4 regions of the Paenibacillus sp. 276b genome follow, and region 1 is predicted to be linked to each of the others. Evidence: predicted binding sites of a transcription regulator. Region 1 holds the regulator's gene; each other region holds the start of a gene.
What was found. The regulator Rex, encoded in region 1, represses fermentation and respiration genes when NADH is low (regulators of the CRP and FNR family bind a similar motif). The targets are predictions, from matches to a motif close to TTGTGAAATATTTCACAA.
Positions count from the first base shown of each region.

Region 2: a site for Rex is predicted at 2,272-2,289, ahead of BLV50_RS16815 (formate/nitrite transporter family protein). Genes of this name have one in related genera too.
Region 3: a site for Rex is predicted at 1,880-1,897, ahead of nadA (quinolinate synthase NadA). Genes of this name have one in related genera too.
Region 4: a site for Rex is predicted at 2,886-2,903, ahead of BLV50_RS17515 (cytochrome ubiquinol oxidase subunit I). Genes of this name have one in related genera too.

Region 1 covers NZ_FNRR01000001.1:2,456,545-2,461,255, reverse strand. The annotation lists gene dinG (ATP-dependent DNA helicase DinG) at 1-1,159, shown strand, start outside; gene BLV50_RS10485 (redox-sensing transcriptional repressor Rex) at 1,386-2,039, shown strand; gene BLV50_RS10480 (amidohydrolase) at 2,026-3,330, shown strand; gene BLV50_RS10475 (cell wall elongation regulator TseB-like domain-containing protein) at 3,372-3,902, shown strand; gene BLV50_RS10470 (hypothetical protein) at 4,206-4,711, shown strand, end outside.
Region 2 covers NZ_FNRR01000003.1:163,361-168,071, reverse strand. The annotation lists gene BLV50_RS16825 (glutathione peroxidase) at 1-432, shown strand, start outside; gene BLV50_RS16820 (FAD-dependent oxidoreductase) at 803-2,164, shown strand; gene BLV50_RS16815 (formate/nitrite transporter family protein) at 2,377-3,231, shown strand; gene BLV50_RS16810 (hypothetical protein) at 3,239-3,508, shown strand; gene BLV50_RS16805 (molybdopterin-containing oxidoreductase family protein) at 3,684-4,711, shown strand, end outside.
Region 3 covers NZ_FNRR01000013.1:47,306-52,016, forward strand. The annotation lists gene ftsH (ATP-dependent zinc metalloprotease FtsH) at 1-1,670, shown strand, start outside; gene nadA (quinolinate synthase NadA) at 1,969-2,907, shown strand; gene nadB (L-aspartate oxidase) at 2,944-4,563, shown strand; gene nadC (carboxylating nicotinate-nucleotide diphosphorylase) at 4,560-4,711, shown strand, end outside.
Region 4 covers NZ_FNRR01000003.1:337,000-341,710, forward strand. The annotation lists gene cydD (thiol reductant ABC exporter subunit CydD) at 1-345, opposite strand, end outside; gene cydB (cytochrome d ubiquinol oxidase subunit II) at 347-1,363, opposite strand; gene BLV50_RS17515 (cytochrome ubiquinol oxidase subunit I) at 1,347-2,762, opposite strand; gene BLV50_RS17520 (hypothetical protein) at 3,192-4,490, shown strand; gene BLV50_RS17525 (glycosyltransferase) at 4,490-4,711, shown strand, end outside.

The DNA.
Region 1 (4,711 bases):
TAGACTGAAGTCTTCACAAAAACCAGCCAAATGGCAGGAATTGCAGGACGCTGAAAACCAAATTTATGTCACCCTAGGCGATTTGATTCGTAAAGGCGACAAGCTGCTGCTTGAAGTGAAAGAAGATCAGGACGATTATCAGTCCGATAGTCTGATTACGGATATCTCAGGTCTGCTCAAGGATTTGGCAACGATTAAGGATAATCTGCGTTTCTTCATGCGGATGGATGATGCCAATACCGTGTACTGGATGGAGGCCAGCGGCCAGTTCCGCAGTAAATCACTGCAACTCTATGCTGTTCCTGTCGATGTCAGTGCACAATTGAAGGATATGTTCTTTGATAAAAAGAAAAGCGTTGTGCTTACATCGGCTACGCTCTCCGTTGACAAGTCATTTCAATTCATGATCGAACAGCTGGGTTTGCAGGAAGCTGCCGACAATAACCGTCTGTTAACGTCGATGCTACCTTCACCGTTCAATTATCGAGAACAAGCGCTGCTTGTCATTCCGCGTGATTTCCCAAGCGTGAAGGGCAGTGTAGGCGATGCACACTTTGTGGATATGCTCGTGCACTCGCTCGCGGAAACGGCTATTGCGACTCGTGGACGCATGATGGTGTTGTTTACCTCCTACCGCATGCTGCGACAGGTCTATGACCCGCTTAAGGAGGCCTTGTCAGGCAACGATATCTCTTTGCTTGGGCAAGGGGTGGACAGCGGCAGCCGTTCCAAGCTTACACGTCGGTTCCAAGATGCTAAAGCAACGGTGCTACTTGGCACAAGCAGCTTTTGGGAAGGCGTGGACATTCCGGGAGAGGCTCTGACCTGCCTTGCAATTGTCAGACTGCCGTTCCAGCCACCGAATCATCCATTAGTGGAAGCGAAGAGCGAGCTTTTGCAGCAGCAGAAGAAAAACCCGTTTATGAAGCTATCCGTGCCACAAGCCGTCATCCGTTTCAAACAGGGATTTGGCAGACTGGTTCGTACAGGCAAAGACAGAGGCATTGTGATTGTATACGATACACGCGTTATTGAAGCGTATTATGGCAAGTACTTTTTATATTCATTACCTGGTCCCAAAATGGAGCACATGCTTACAGAGCAGATGGTTCCACGCATTTCGGAATGGCTCGAGAGACCAACCGAAGAGCAACAATAACAGATACGCTCTGTAGCTTCCATTATTGCAAGGCGCCAGTGATTGGCGGTAAAATTGAGTAATATCATGTATTCGTTTCATGGATATGCGAGTAAAGCGATTAAAGCAATTATCCATTATATAACAAGGAGCATCCTGTTTAATTCAGTAATCATTTTGCATCGTTTTAGACAGGGTGCTCATCTTTTCATCTATCTATCGTGGCCTTGGTAAGGGGGAGCAATGAATGAAATCAGATAAAATTTCGGAAGCCGTGGTGCGTAGATTACCTGTTTACTTGCGTTATTTGAATGAACTGCATCAGCGGGAAGTCAATACGGTTTCTTCACAAGAACTTGGACTGAGGCTGGATTTGAATCCTGCCCAGATTCGTAAAGACTTGGCTTACTTTGGTGACTTTGGTCGTAAAGGGATTGGATATGACGTTTCATATCTCATTGAGAAAATCCGCCATATTTTAAAAATAGACCAGCAGATCAATGTAGCTCTTGTCGGAGCAGGTAATTTGGGACATGCCTTGTCCAATTACAATGCCTATCTCAAAGACAACATGAAGATCGTCGCTGTATTTGATGCCTACGGTCCGAAAATTGGGAGTCAAATCAACAGTTTGACGGTACAACCGATGAATGAATTAACAGATTCGGTCAAAAAAGATAACATTCGTATAGGTATTATCACGGTTCCGGATACGGAAGCCCAAAATGTTGCAGATCAGCTGATTGAGTCAGGAATTGAAGCGATTCTGAACTTTGCGCCAACGATCCTGAAGACCCCGCCGCATATTCGCATTCATCATGCTGATTTTACGACGGATCTACTTAGCCTGGCTTATTACTTGGAGAATGGAAAGGACGACGAGGAAGATGACGACAAATAGATGGGTAATTCACAACGGCAAATTTGCCGTGAGTGAAGGTACGAATTGGAACGTGGTTCAAGGTTTTATGGTTGTTGAGAATGACAAGATTGTGCATATTGGTGAGACATTGCCGGAAGGAGACGAAAGCCTGACAAAGGTGGACGGAAAAGGACTGTTCTTCTTGCCGGGTCTGATCAATACGCATGGTCACGCGGCCATGTCGCTCCTCAGAGGCCATGGAGACGATCTGGCGTTACAAGTATGGTTGCAGGAGAAAATGTGGCCAATGGAAGCCAAAATGACGTCTGAAGACGTATATTGGGGCACATCACTTTCCGTGCTTGAAATGTTGAAGGGTGGAACAACAGCGTTCCTAGATATGTATGATCATATGGATCAGGTTGCGAAAGTGGTGGAACAATCCGGCGTTCGGGCTGCTCTGGCACGTGGGGTAATCGGGCTTTGCTCAGAAGAAGAACAACTGCGCAAGCTCGAAGAGTCCGCAGCATTTGCCCGTCAATGGAATGGACAAGCAGACGGAAGAATTACAACCGTAATCTCTCCGCACGCCCCTTACACTTGCCCTCCGGATTACATAGAGAAGCTGGTACAGGTTGCTCATGATCTGAATCTGCCTTTGCATACGCATATGTCTGAAACGCTTCGCGAAGTGGAACAGAACGTGGCTGATTACGGACTGCGTCCAGTCGCACATCTGGAGAAGCTAGGATTTTTCTCCCGTCCATCTCTGGTTGCACATGCGGTACATCTGAATGATGAAGAGATCGAGATTCTCGCAAAGCATGATGTAGCAGTTTCCCACAATCCAGGCAGTAACCTGAAATTGGCTTCGGGTGTTGCGCGTGTGCCTGATCTGTTGAAAGCAGGCGTGACTGTGTCTCTGGGAACAGACGGACCAGCAAGTAACAATAACCTGGATATGTTTGAAGAGATGAGATTGGCTGCGTTGATTCACAAAGGTGTGTCCGGTGACCCTACTGCAGTGCCGGCAGGGGAAGCGCTTCTGCTTGGAACTTCATATGGTGCTAAATCCATATTCCTGAACAATACAGGCGCTCTGCAAGTTGGCATGAAGGCTGACTTCATCGCGTTGAACATCGAACAGGCCCATTTCTATCCGCATACGGATCTGATTTCCCATACGGTCTACTCGGCATCGGCCAAAGATGTGGAGCATGTGTGGGTGGATGGTAAACAAGTGGTTAAACATGGCGAATGTCTTACGATGGATGAAGAGCGCATTCTGCGTGAGTCTCAGCTGGCATTTGACAGTTTGCTTGCCCGTTAATTACAAGGACAGCATCGTCATAGGGAAAGGAAGTTCGGCTTTTGAAGAAAAAAAAGAAGTGGATATGGATTTCGCTGCTGCTCCTGGTTCTGATTCTGTTTGGACTTCAGCGTTATTATGTCTATGTTACCCAGGATCAGCGCAAGGAAGAGGCGTTGGCCATACAGGCGGCCCAGGAACAGCTGGGGATTACGTCCCACGAAGAGCTGCGTAAGTATGTCTGGGGGCAGAAAGACGGCGGAGACAACATATACTGGACCCTGATCGGCAAAAATAAGGATAACCAGGATGTCATGGTGTGGATCAAGTTTGATGAGAATAACAAACCTGTGACGGGAACCAAAGCAGTACACGGGGAACTGTTAAAGAACGGCATGAATGAGGCTCAGATTCGAAATCGGTTCAGCTCTGAAGTTCCCGGTGGGGAGATCAAACGAATCATGCCAGGCGTTGTGAATGGAATCTATGTATGGCAAGTGTATTATAATGATGATACTCACAACTATTATCGGTTTTACCGCTTCAGCAACGGGGAACAAGTGGACCTGGTCTATACGATTCCGAACAGCTAGAAGTAGCAGACGTACTATCGTCTGAAGAGAATACATTAAAGAACCGGCAGACGGAAACCCGACTGGTCCGGTTCTTTGGCGTACTTTGTTGATCATTTTGGATTTGAATAGTTAAAATTAATAATTTATTCATATTTTCGCCTTAGATATTGTATATACGATGTGATATACTCAAATATGTATTCAAGGATACATCATACACAAATAAATCCTGTTAGGCACATCACAGGACATTACGTACACATATTCATATTCTTGCCTACAAGTTATAGGATGGGCCAAAATTTAGGAGGGGTAACTCACTTGAAGATAAAAGTATTGCCTATTGCTCTGACTGCCGTCATTTCAGCCGTTGTGTTGTTTGGAGGTTGGTTTGTGTATCGTCATGTGGCTGTGCAAAGCCCAATTGAAAAAATGGTTACCCAGTACGATGGAGTCAATGATGTTCAATTAACTATTAACCGCAATGATGTACAGTTGAAACTCGATCTGCAGCCGGATGTTAATCTGGGCAGGTTGGTACAATATATTCACAAAGAAGGACAGACCTTGATTGGCACTCGTTCGTTGAAGCTGGATGTCGTAGATCATTCCAACGAAGCATTAGAGAGCTGGTGGGGAAGCGCGATGTTTACCGTAGCACAAGCGATGGAGAACAAGCAATACACCGAAATTACACCGACCTTGTCTAAAATGGCTACAAATGGGATCAAGGTAAATACAGCCATGGATGACAATAATGTATATGTCAGTCTCAGAGATGGAGATGCCAGTAAGTTTATTATTCTGCCGCGTGTGCCCGGTCAGAT
Region 2 (4,711 bases), on a different contig from region 1:
CTCGATTTGTATCAAGGCAAAGTGTTGGTGATTGCCAATACAGCCAGCAAGTGTGGGCTGACTCCACAATACGGTGAATTGCAGAAGCTCTATGATCGCTATCGTGATCAAGGCTTGGTTGTATTGGGATTCCCTTGTAACCAGTTCGGAGGCCAGGAGCCGGGTACCAGTGAGGAAGCAGAATCATTCTGCCAAATCAACTATGGCGTTAATTTCCCGGTGTTTGCCAAGGTCGATGTAAATGGTGAAGATGCGCATCCATTGTTCAAGTATCTGCGTGAGCAGCAACCTGGTGTTGGCGAAGACAATAACATCCAATGGAATTTCACCAAATTCCTCGTGAATCGTGAGGGTGAAGTTGTAGGGCGTGTTGAACCAAAAGAATCCCCTGAAGCCATGACTGCAGAGATTGAAAAGCTGCTTGGCGTATAAAATAAACGAAGAAGCCTGCCTCCAGATTGGAGGATAGGCTTTTTTTGATACAATTTTTTAGTGCAAATATCCTCTTCATATAAGTGTCTCCTCAGTAGTTATTACGCTTATTTTGAGCATAAACCAGCCATAAGCAGGGAAAACTGAAGTCAATGGAGATTGAGTCGATGACTCGCTTGATCGTAAATAAACCACATCCGAAAAATTTATTTTGATTAACCCCTTGCAATGTGAAAAATATCACATTATAATAAGTGTACAAAGTGAAATAAATCACATAAGCAGTATTCATTTATAAGTGAAATATTTCACAACCACAATGACGTTAAATTCAATTTTTTATTTATATACTCCAAGGGGGAACCTTATCATGAAAATCGCAGTTATCGGATGTACACATGCAGGAACCGCAGCCATCGTTAACACCGCCAAATTGTACCCGGATGCTACCATTACAGTGTATGAGCGCAATGACAACATCTCCTTCTTATCATGTGGCATTGCGCTTTATGTAGGTGGCGTGGTGAAAGATCCAGACGGATTGTTCTATTCTTCGCCAAACCAACTGGCCGAGCTCGGTGTCGTTACCAAAATGCTTCATGAAGTGACGTCAGTAGATGCTGCGGGTCACAAACTTCAGGCTAAAAACTTGAAAACAGGGGAAGAATTCGAAGATACCTTCGACAAGCTGATCGTGACCACGGGTTCATGGCCTGTCGTACCGAAGCTGGAAGGCATCGAGATGGACAACATTTTACTTTGCAAAAACTACAACCATTCCAACACGATTATTGAGAAAGCCAAGCATGCCAAACGTATTACTGTGGTAGGAGCCGGATATATCGGCATTGAGCTGGTGGAGGCTTTCCAAATGAACGGCAAGGAAGTTACACTGATCGATAGTGTGGACCGGATCTTGAACAAATATCTCGACCCCGAGTTCACGGATGCTATTGAAGAAACGTTGACTGGACACGGCATCAAGCTGGCGCTGGGCCAAACTGTTCAGAAGTTTACCGGAGAGAATGGCAAAGTGAACAAGGTCATTACATCCAAAGGAGAGTTCGATACAGACCTCGTTATTCTGTGCATTGGTTTCCGTCCAAATACCGAGCTGCTCAAAGGCCAAGTGGATATGCTGCCGAACGGTGCAATCATCGTGGATAAATATATGCAAACCAGCCAAAAAGACGTCTTCGCTGCTGGAGACAGCTGTGCAATTCATTACAACCCAACTGGCAAGGCAGCGTACATTCCACTGGCAACCAACGCAGTGCGGATGGGTACACTCGTAGCAAGGAATCTTGTTCGTCCTACGACACGTTATATGGGTACACAAGGCACATCAGGTATTAAAATTTATGAGCAAAATATTGCAGGTACAGGCTTGACGGAAGCATCTGCTGCGGATGAGGGTCTGGTCGTTGAAGCTGTAACGCTTGAAGATGCTTACCGTCCAGAGTTCATGCCAACGGCAGAGAAGCTGCTGCTCAAAGTAATCTATGAACAGGCTACACGCCGCATTGTTGGTGCGCAGGTCATGTCACAAGCTGATCTGACACAGTCGATCAATACGATCTCTGTCTGCATCCAGAACAACATGACGGTAGATGAGCTGGCCTTCATCGACTTCTTCTTCCAGCCACATTACAACAAACCATGGAACTTCCTGAACTCGGCGGGTCTTCAGGCGTTGCCACCAGTAGAAGTAAAAACACCAGCGATGGTATAACCATAAATATCTGAGAACTGCCGCAGTCATTCTGCGGTAGTTCTTTTTTGTTTTTTCTGGATATCAAGCAAGACACAACGGAAATATTAAAATGTAGTTTTCAGACTTTGTGATAAAAGTAACAAACCTCTTGAAATCTTCGCGATACAATGAACATATCAACAAAACAGGTTGAATTATGATGTTCATGAACTGTGAAGGAGAGGATCGTTATGGCAGCAAAAACACCTCTTGAGGTTGCACAATATACGGCGCATACGGGGATGAAGAAAGTCCAAAATCCGGTGTCCTCCGTATTGATACTCAGTTTTCTGGCAGGCGCTTTTATTGCGCTCGGATTTCTGCTGGATATTCGGGTCATTGCCTCTGCTCCGGCCGAGTGGGGCAGCTTGGTAAATCTGATTGGCGCAGCAGTGTTCCCGGTAGGTTTAATATTGGTGCTGATTGGCGGCGGGGAACTGCTGACAGGCAATATGATGGCTGTTCCACTCGCGACGATTGCACGTAAACTGTCCGCAGGCAACATGTTGAAGAATCTCACCTTAGTAACGATAGGTAATTTCCTTGGGGCGATCTTTGTGGCCTATGCGTTTGGGCATGTGCTTGGTCTGACGGCAGAGGGAGCTTATTTGACCAAAGTGGTGGATATGGCTGGACACAAGCTGGACGACAGCTTCCTTCAGGCTTTTATATCCGGGATCGGGTGTAACTGGCTGGTAGCTCTCGCGGTTTGGTTGTCTTATGCATCGGATACGATGAGTGGAAAAGTATTGGGCATATGGTTCCCAACGATGGCCTTTGTAGCTATTGGATTCCAGCACGTTGTCGCCAACATGTTCCTGATTCCTGCTGCGATCTTTGAAGGGCATTATTCGTGGGGACAATACGTCATGAATTTCATTCCGGTATGGCTTGGCAACCTGACGGGAGGGGCGCTGTTTGTTGCAGCTGCTTACTGGATGGTGTACCTGCGCAAGCATGAGCCGGAAGTGAAGCCTGAGATGGCCATGGCGGCGGCCCAGCCTGTGGAGTCGGAAGCCAGACCGATGTGGAGCAAGCAGGCGTAGCGGCATTTTGGACAGTAACCGAGTTAGCGGTGTAACCGTGGTGCGAGTGCGAGAACGAGTGGAAAGACGAATGCAAAGTAAACAGGAGGCGATTCTGATCTCGTTCAAGTCATGGCTGTCTGCTGTGATGGGCGGGAAAAGAATCGTTTTTTTTTGCAAAAAAATATCCACGCAAAATAAATTCGCCATGACAAGGTTCGGGGGAACGAAACCTGTTCATGGCGAATTTCGGGAGTGGTCCATGATATGGCATGAGGAGGAAGTGGGGAAACACTAGCCTAATGCCTTATTTTTAATTTACCCCTGAATTTCGAGATTGAATCAAAGGGAAAAAAGATTTTTTGAAAAAAATTTGGATCGGTTGTGGCGGTAAAAAAAGACTGTTTTCTTTTCGCGATTACCAGGAAGAAGATATGATATGAGGATAGCTTTGAAGGGGGAGGGACTTGTATATGATCGATCAGGAGAATGGCGTATTCCCGGCGGTTTGCCCGCTCGATTGTCCGGATACTTGCGGCCTGCTGCTTCATAAGGAGAACGGTAAGATCGTGAAGGTAGCGGGCAATCCGGACCATCCGATTACAAAAGGCGCCATCTGTAACAAAGTCCGAAATATGACGGAGCGGGTGTATCACCCCGAGCGGCTGCAATATCCGATGCGACGCATCGGAGCCAAGGGCGAAGGCCAGTTCGAGCGAATCAGTTGGGACGAAGCCATCGGCGAGATTACGGCGAAATTTAGTTCGCTGGCAGATACCTACGGACCGGAGAGCATCCTGCCCTACAGTTTCTATGGAAACATGGGCATTCTTGGTGTGGACGGCATGGATCGTCGATTTTTCAATGCATTAGGTGCGAGCAAGCTGGAACAGACCATCTGTAATGCAGCGGGAAATACCGGGTGGAAATATACGATGGGTGCGAACCGGGGAACCTTGCCCGAGGATACAGAGCATGCGGATGTCATTCTGGTGTGGGGAGGCAACATCGTCAGCACCAATATGCATCAGGTTGTTCTGGCCGAGAAAGCCCGCAAAAAGGGCGCCCAAATCGTCGTTATTGATGTCCATCGCAATCGGACCGCCCAATGGGGAGACTGGTTCATTCCACTCTACCCCGGTACAGACAGTGCATTGGCACTCGGATTAATGCATGTACTGTTCGAGCAGGGCCTGACGGATGAGGCTTTTATGCAAAAATATACCGTCGGCCATGAGGCACTGCGTGATCATGTCCGCAGCTACACCCCGGGGCGCGTTTCGCGTATTACAGGTGTGCCGGAAGCGGACATCGTGAAGCTGGCTGAGCTGTATGGCAATGCACAGGCAGCTCATATTCATATCGGCAATGGCCTACAGCATCACGACAACGGTGGCATGAACGTACGCAGCGTAGCCTGTCTGCCTGCCATTACAGGCCAGTGGCTAAAGCGCGGCGGTGGTGCCATTCGTACCAACAGCTACGCGAGCACGAATAGCGA
Region 3 (4,711 bases), on a different contig from region 1:
TCATTATGTTCCTGCTGTTCTTCTTCCTGTTTAATCAGGCTCAAGGCGGCGGCGGTAAAGTAATGAACTTTGGTAAAAGCCGTGCTCGTCTCTATAACGAAGAGAAGAAACGGGTTACGTTTGAAGATGTTGCGGGTGCTGACGAAGAGAAACAGGAACTGGTTGAAGTCGTGGACTTCCTCAAGGACCCTCGTAAATTCGCAGCAGTAGGTGCGCGGATTCCTAAAGGCGTATTGCTTGTAGGTCCTCCGGGTACAGGTAAAACCTTGCTCGCTCGTGCTGTTGCCGGTGAAGCGGGTGTACCATTCTTCAGTATTTCCGGTTCTGACTTCGTTGAAATGTTTGTCGGTGTCGGTGCATCTCGTGTACGTGACTTGTTTGAAAATGCGAAGAAAAACGCCCCATGTATCATCTTTATCGATGAGATCGATGCTGTAGGACGTCAGCGTGGTGCTGGTCTTGGTGGTGGTCACGACGAACGTGAACAAACACTCAACCAGTTGCTTGTTGAAATGGACGGATTCGGAGCCAATGAAGGTATTATCATCGTTGCTGCAACGAACCGTGCTGATATTCTGGACCCTGCCTTGCTGCGTCCAGGACGTTTTGACCGTCAAATCACGGTTGATCGCCCTGACGTGAGAGGTCGTGAAGCGGTTCTGAAAGTACACTCACGCAACAAACCACTCACCAAAGATGTGAAGCTGGACATTATTGCGAAGCGTACTACCGGATTCTCCGGTGCAGATTTGGAAAATCTCTTGAATGAAGCGGCATTGCTTGCGGCACGTCGTAATCGCAGAGATATTTCCATGCGTGAGGTAGACGAGGCGATTGACCGTGTTATCGTAGGTACGGAGAAGAAAAGCCGTGTCATCAGTGATCGTGAGAAACGTATCATTGCTTACCACGAAGCAGGTCACACCATTGTAGGTTACTTCCTGGAACATGCCGATATGGTACATAAAGTTACCATTATTCCGCGTGGACGCGCGGGTGGATATGTAATCATGTTGCCAAAAGAAGATCGTATGCTTGTAACCAAGCAGGAGCTGTTGGACAAAATAACGGGACTCCTTGGGGGCCGTGTTGCAGAAGAATTGTTCATTGGTGAAATTGGTACTGGCGCATACAGTGACTTCCAGCAAGCGACAGGTATTGTTCGAAGTATGGTTATGGAGTACGGTATGAGTGAGAAATTGGGTCCTATGCAATTCGGAAGTTCACAGGGACAGGTATTCCTGGGCCGTGATATTGGTCATGAACAGAATTACTCGGATTCCATCGCATATGAGATTGATCAGGAAATGCAACGCTTCATTAACGATTGTTACGAGAAATGTAAGGACTTGCTCGTAAAACATTCGAAAGAGATGCATCTGATCGCACAAACATTGCTCGAAGTGGAGACATTGGAAATGGATCAGATCAAGGAATTGATTGAGACAGGTTCCCTGACTCCAAAAAGTGAGAACAGCAATGATGGAGAAGGCACGCCTAGCGAAAGCGGAGAGGCGATCATCGACAACATCGGTGATGTACGCGTCCGTATCCAAGGCAAAGATGAAACGCCTGAGCCACCAGCCGGAGATATTCCTAACGAAGCTCCGAATCTGGACAAAGGAAACAGCAATGACCCGGATGATGGTGGAACGAAGCCAACGTCTTAATTTATAACAACCATCTGTTTATAGTGGCAGATGAACAAAGAGAGCCTTCGGGCTCTCTTTTTTTATATATTCCTTTAAATTGTATAGATAATGATAACGGGGAGCTATAGGGCGAACCACGTAGGAAATGGGCGGTTATGCCCTTGTTCTGGGGCGTTTTCATTTATTGACAGAGTCGTGAACGTTGTGTACATTAGGTGTTAAACCGCTTGTGATTCGTTTCTCAAGCGAAAATAACGACTTGGATTTGCCATATGAAACAGCGTATAAGGCTGTCCCGATAAGGAGAGGATCACAGGTGGAAGCTCTGGCTTTAGAGCGCAAGGCTGAGATGAACCGGGAGCTGCGCGAGCGGCTGATGGAGTTGAAGAAGGAACGTAATGCCATTATTCTTGCCCATTATTATCAACGTGACGAGGTACAGGAGGTCGCTGATTTCCGGGGAGATTCGTTTTTGCTGGCCCAGAAGGCGGCACAAACCGATGCGGATGTTATCGTTTTCTGCGGGGTTCATTTTATGGGTGAAAGCGCTAAAATTCTTGCCCCTAACAAAACGGTTATCATCCCCGACGAGCGTGCAGGCTGCCCAATGGCAGACATGGTGAACGTTGAAGGCTTACGTAAATTGAAAGCACAGCACCCGAATGCCAAAGTTGTAACGTACATCAATTCTTCAGCTGAGATCAAGGCAGAGACCGACATCTGTTGTACATCGGCCAATGCTGTCAGAGTCATTCAATCTGTTGATTCCGATGAAATCATCTGGGTACCGGATAAAAATCTGGGACATTATGTGCAACAACATACAGACAAGAAAATGATTATCTGGGAAGGTTACTGCAATACCCATGATATGCTGACGGTCAAAGACGTGGTTGAGATGAGAGCGAAGCATCCAAATGCCGAGTTCGTTGTTCACCCGGAATGTCGTCCTGAGGTTGTAGAGATGGGTGACTTCGTAGGTAGCACAACCGCCATTCTGGAATATTGTAAGAATTCGTCCGCTAAAGAATTTATCGTAGGTACCGAGGATGGTACAGGATACCAACTGCGTCTCGATAGCCCGGATAAACAATTCCACTTTGCTACCAAGTTCCTCGTATGCCCGAACATGAAGGTCAACAACTTGAAAAAGCTGGTTAAATGTCTGGAAACGATGAAGCCGCAAATTTACGTACCGCCAGCGGTTGCCGACAAAGCCAGAGAATCACTAGAGCGCATGTTACTGGTGAAGTAGCATGCGCTACTCTTGCTCCAAGACAGGTGAAATAACATGATACCGCAATATTTAGTGGATTTTGATCTGTCCGCGCTGCCGATGGTGGAGACGGATGTGCTGGTTATTGGTTCGGGCATTGCTGGTTTGTTTACTGCGATCAAGGCGAGTGAACAACGCAGTGTGTTGATGATCACGAAGAAGTCGTTACTGGATAGTAACACCCGGTATGCGCAGGGAGGAATCGCTGCGGTTATTGCTGAGGATGATTCACCTGCCTACCATTTGCAGGATACACTTGTTGCAGGAGCGGGATTATGCCGCTCCGAAGCAGTCGAAGCATTGGTGAACGAGGGCCCGGACGGAGTGAAAGAACTGATTCGACTGGGTACTTTGTTTGATCTGGAGAACGGCGAGTTGGCGTTGACGCAGGAAGGTGCGCACAGCCACCGCCGTATTTTGCATGCCAATGGGGATGCAACGGGATATGAGATTGTGCGTGCACTGGCTGCACAGGCGAATGAACATCCGGGGATTGAAGTGTGGGATGAGCATTTTGTCATTGACCTGATTACAGAGCAGGGAGAATGTGTAGGTGCGCTGGTTCAGAAGGCTGACGGCTCACAAGTATTTGTGAAGGCAGAGGCAACCGTACTATGCTCTGGCGGAGCTGGACAATTGTATCGATATACGACTAATCCGGAAGTGGCTACAGCAGATGGTGTGGCGATGGCCTATCGTGCCGGGGCAGTTGTCCGGGACATGGAGTTTATTCAATTTCACCCGACCTCCCTTTGTTATCCGGGAGCACCACGTTTCCTGGTGTCCGAGGCGGTACGTGGCGAAGGAGCCTATTTGCGCAATGTGAAAGGCGAGCGCTTCATGGAACGGTATCATGCACAGCTTGAACTGGCACCACGTGATATCGTCGCGCGGGCAATTGTCAGTGAGATGGAATCGACAAACAGCACCTTTGTATATTTGGATATCACTCATGAACCGGCGGAGATGATTAAGCATCGGTTTCCTACTATTTATGAGACCTGTATGCGATACGGACTGGATATGACCACAGACTGGATTCCGGTTGCTCCTGCTGCACATTACATGATGGGCGGAGTGAAGACGGATCTCAGTGGGGAGAGCAGCATTGGCCGGTTATTTGCCTGCGGTGAGGTATCTTCTACTGGAGTACATGGAGCCAATCGCCTGGCGAGCAACTCTCTGTCTGAAGCAATCGTATTTGGCCGGAGAATCGTGGATCGTATTCAATCCCTTCCTCCGCTTGCTTCACTCCAGACAAATATTCCCACATTAACAACTATTCGCAGGATCATAAAGGAAGAGCAGAAGCCGGTGTCCGAAAGACGCTTGCGTCTGCAAAAAATGATGGTGCGTCAAGTGGGGCTGCGCCGGAATGGCGCTAACCTGCAAGCAGCAATAGAGAAACTGCAACAAGAACTGCAATTTTTTGATCAGAAGTTTACTCACAAAGAAGAGATGGAATATGCCAACCTTTTGACCTGTGCCTGGTTGGTTACCACTGGAGCATTACACCGCGAGGAAAGTCGGGGAGCCCACTACCGTGAGGATTTCCCGCAGCGTGACGAAGCCGTATGGCAGAAGCATAGTCTGCAGCAGCGAGAACAAGCGATTGTGGAGGAATTGATGTCATGATACTGAACGGATATAATGAAGGACTCATCGAATCAATCAAAAACTGGCTTCGTGAGGATGTTGGTGCAGGGGATGTCACAACAAATGTGACGATTCCCGCTGGCAGTCAGTCCAAGGCCGTTATACATGCCAAAGACAATGGAATCAT
Region 4 (4,711 bases), on a different contig from region 1:
CAAGGTTACCAGGTGCCCTGTTCCTTCCGTTTTGGCAAAACGCGGCCCCAGCCGGAACCACTGCTCCACCATCTGTCTACGCAGATCGTTCCCTGTCTTCTCCGCGTACCGCGAAGCGATGAGCTGCAACCAGAACGATAGGGCATAGCGGGCGGCAAAAGCGGCCAGGAACAACAGCAGCACTGGGTACTGCTCCGTTACAGGTGAACCTTGAAACAATGCCGTAATCGCCTGTGCCAGCCATTTCGCCTGCATGATAATCGTCATTGCCTGCAACAGTACCAGCGCTGAAGCCAGCGCCAGTACCGGTCGAATGCCCGGCAGCTTCAACAGCCCCCGTCCCATATCAGTACTCCAGGTGATGCTGGTCGTTCAGACGTTTGCGGAAAATATAATAACTCCAGATCTGATAACCGAGTACAAACGGAAGCAGCGTACAAGCCACAATCGTCATCACTTTTAGCGAATATGCACCGGATGAAGCATTGTAGACCGTCAGGTCAAACGCCGAACCCATTGAACTCACCATGACCCTTGGGAACAGACCGATAAATACGGAGGCAAACGCGATTGCAATCACGGCTCCAGTCATGCCGAAAGCCCAGGCTTCACGTTTCTGTCGCACGAAGTAAGCGGCCAAACCCAATGAAGCAGCGCCAAGGACAACCATAATCCAGAGAGCCCAGCCGCGTACGGCAAACACATCGGTCATGAAGTATGTCATCACAGCGTAGATCACGAGGATCGCGGCCAGCGGCAACATCAGTTTTTTGGCCATATTCAGGGCACGTTCTCTAAGATCTCCGACGGTCCGCAATGAAGCAAACAGCAAACCGTGCACCAGACACAACAACGTAACGCTCAACCCACCTACAACCGTATACGGATTGACGATGTCCAGGAAGCCGGGACGGAGCTGCATCTGCGCATCAATAGGCAGTCCTTTCATCAAGGTAGCGAAAACAACCCCGAACAGGAATGGCAGTAGCGCACTGGAGACTACGATAATGATGTCCCATGTTTTGCGCCAGCGTTCATGTCTCATCTTGCTGCGGAATTCAAAGGCAACTCCGCGGCCGATCAAAGCCAGCAGCACCACGACCAGTGGCAGATAAAACCCGCTAAACAGCGTGGCGTACCAATGCGGGAAGGCTGCAAACATTGCACCCCCTGCCGTAATCAGCCAGACCTCATTGCCATCCCAAAACGGACCGATCGAGTTGATTAGAGTACGACGTTCACGATCCGTTTTGCCAATCATTGCAGTGGACATGCCCACACCAAAATCAAAACCTTCCAGAAAGAAAAAACCAACAAACAAGACGGCAATCAGCAAAAACCACAATTCACTTAGTGACAACAGAATAACCCCCATCCACGCCGAACGGATCGGCCGATTCATCATGCTCCTCCGGCTTTTCGACTGCATATGGCCCTGCCTTGATTTCACGAACGAACAGATAGACCATCACCGCTCCCAGGATTGCATAAGTGACTGTAAATGCGATGGTGGAAAACAAAATCTGACCTGCGCTTACGTTCGGGGATACCCCGGCTTCCGTCGTCATATAACCGAATACCGTCCACGGCTGCCTTCCTACCTCAGTCATAATCCATCCCGATGTATTGGCGATAAACGGCAGAGAGATGGCAAACACCATCAAGCGCATAAACCATTTGCCTGCTCCCTCTAATTTGCGGCGCATCGCCAGGAATGTACCGTAGATCGCTAGCAAAATCATCAATCCGCCCGCAGCAATCATGATGCGGAAGCTCCAGAACGTCGTCCGTACCGGTGGAATATAGTCCCCTGGTCCATACGTTTGCTCATACTCCGCTTGCAGCTCCTTCATGCCTTTGACACTGCCAGAGAACTTGCTATAGGACAGATAACTGAGCAATCCAGGGATTTTGATCTCGCCGGAATTTTCCTGTTTGTCCGGATCAACAAAGGCTACCACCGTCCATGGTGCCGGATCTTCCGTCGTCGTCCATGTTCCTTCACTGGCCGCCATTTTCATAGGCTGCGTCTCCACCAGATATTGCGCCTGGAAGTGACCCGAGAAGGCAACCCCCAGCGAGGAAACCAGACCAATTATGATGGCAATGTTGAACGATTTGCGGAAGATCTCCACATCCTGCTTCTTCATCAACTTGTAAGCACTAATCCCAGTTACCACAAAAGCACCTGTCATTAATGCGCCAAAGATCGTATGTGGGAACTCCACTAGTAGCTGACCATTCGTAATCAGTGCAAAGAAATCATTCATCTCGGCGCGGCCGTTGTTAATCTCGAAGCCAACCGGATGCTGCATGAATGAGTTGGCTGCCAGAATCCACAGCGCGGACAAGAATGTACCGATGAATACCAGCCAAATGCAGGCCAGATGCACTTTCTTGGACAAGCGATCCCATCCGAAAATCCAAAGCCCAATAAAGGTAGACTCCATAAAAAACGCCAGCAAGGCTTCAATCGCCAGTGGCGCACCGAACACATCCCCGACAAACCGGGAATACTCGGACCAGTTCATGCCGAACTGGAATTCCTGAAAGATACCTGTGACCACACCGACGGCAAAGTTAATCAGGAACAGTTTGCCCCAAAATTTGGCCATCGTTTTGTAAACTTCCTTACCCTTTACTACGTACAACGTCTCCATAATTGCTACCAGCAGTACAAGACCAATGGACAGCGGTACAAAAAAGAAATGGAAAATCGTTGTGAGCGCATATTGGATACGCGATAACATGATCGGATCCATACCGTTACCCCTTCTTTCTGTTCATATCGCAGTTTTCGTATTTGGCATTGAAGCCCCTTCTTCAGTTTCTGTCAGCCAAACACGTATTGATGAACGTATTGTGCCAGATAGACTATTTTATACATGTGACAATTATCACAAACCCTGCCATGACAGCAAAAAAAAGTGATGATGGTCACACAATAGAAAAAAACAAGCCTAATGTTAGAGCTTGCCAGCTTCGTCTATTCACGGAAGATGCTCATGTTTAGGACGGAACGCCCATATGTTAGTCTCAGGCATAAAATACGCCGGGCAAAAAAGGCATTACATATTGAATTATTGGATTCATTGATATCATTCAAAGCAGCGCCAATCCGATGTTTATCAGATGGTGCTGCTTCAATCCATGAACGGACAAAAATGCAAATCAAGTGAGGTGATTCATCGATGGAAGAGCTGTCTCCGATCCCAGACCCGGAGCCTCATCAAGGGGTAGATGCAGAAGAGTTAAGTACGGCCCTGCCTGCCTTTCGTTATGTCCTTTTCCCCCGGAAGGGAGGATGGTCTGCTTTTCCCTATCCAGACATCGCTGCTCTGATGGTTGCGGAAGGGCTTGTCTACTATGTCAGTAGCCTGGAGCGCTCCGAGGAAATGCCTGCGAATATCACCGTCATCACGCTTCCCGAAGCAGAACAATTGCTGCAGGAGCCCCGTACGGTTGCTGTGGTTGCGCATCCCTACTGGCTGACCGCCACAGCCTCGCTCCATCCGGGGCTCTGTATTGTACTTCTTCCCGAGCCAGTTGGTGAAGAAGCGGAGTCTCCCTTATGGGAGAGCTGCATTTCAAGACTGGTCGGTATCGCCGATCTGGTGGGCACGACTTCAGAAACACGCTATATGAAGCTGGTATTCCAGGGCGTACGCGCCATCTGGCTGAATGGAGAGGATACCTCTCCTGCTGGTGTCATGCAAAAGGATGACCTCGAGGTCCCTCTCCGGGACTATGAACTGCTATTCCTGCATGCGCTGCGACAGACGCTCTCGGGTGTTCAGGATACGGTCACCCAGCTGCAATGCAGTGTGCGGGCCGACTTCTATCGTCAGCTTCGTTCCAAAGCAGGAGCGCATGAGACGATTTCCTTTTTGCTGGCAGCCTATGAATATGTGCTAGAGGATTCCAGAGCGGCCACTTCACTCAAGGAAGCCTTCTCTCACGCGGTATTAAACGGGCGCAATGATTGTGTAAGCTCCCACTATCGATTCCTCTCCGCCATTCATGCAAGGGCCGGGGAAATCGAGAATGCGTTGCAGGTGTATGGAATCAGCGCAGGTAACGAGCAGGAACGGCACCATTATGAACAACTCTGTCGCTGGCTTGAGGCCGGGGAGGAACAGCTTGTCCGGGCAGAACTGCTGCGTCTGAATGATGACTATGGAAATGCATTGCACATTTTGGATGAACTCGGAGGCGAAACGGCGCGGCATTGGAAATTTCGTATCTATCAGGAGACTGGACGTGTGGAAGATGCATTAGATTTGGTGCATGCAGTGGATATTCAGGATAGCCCCAGCCGACAGGATTATCGGCAGCTATCGGGTCTAGCTCTGGCTCTGCGCGGAGAACGTCACGGGGCGGTGAGACAATTTCTGGAGACGGCACTGGAGGATGAAGATGCTCTTGCACGAATCGTCGAGATGGAGCTGTTGGATCAAGCCGTCCAGCAATTGCTGGGGGAGGTGCCATGATGCTGGACCCGAAGAAGCGCAGACAACATGTGAATGGACCGATGGTGCATAAGGATATACGATCCGAAACAACTCATACTCCAACGGAAACGCTGGAATCGCTGCATGCTGACCCAGAGGGGCAAGGGGATCAGCAGGATGCTGTAAAACGCCAGGACACAGGCCTATTCAGAGAGCCGTTTTCCGTTCGTCGGGTTCGTAAAAGTCAGGGCAATAAACTG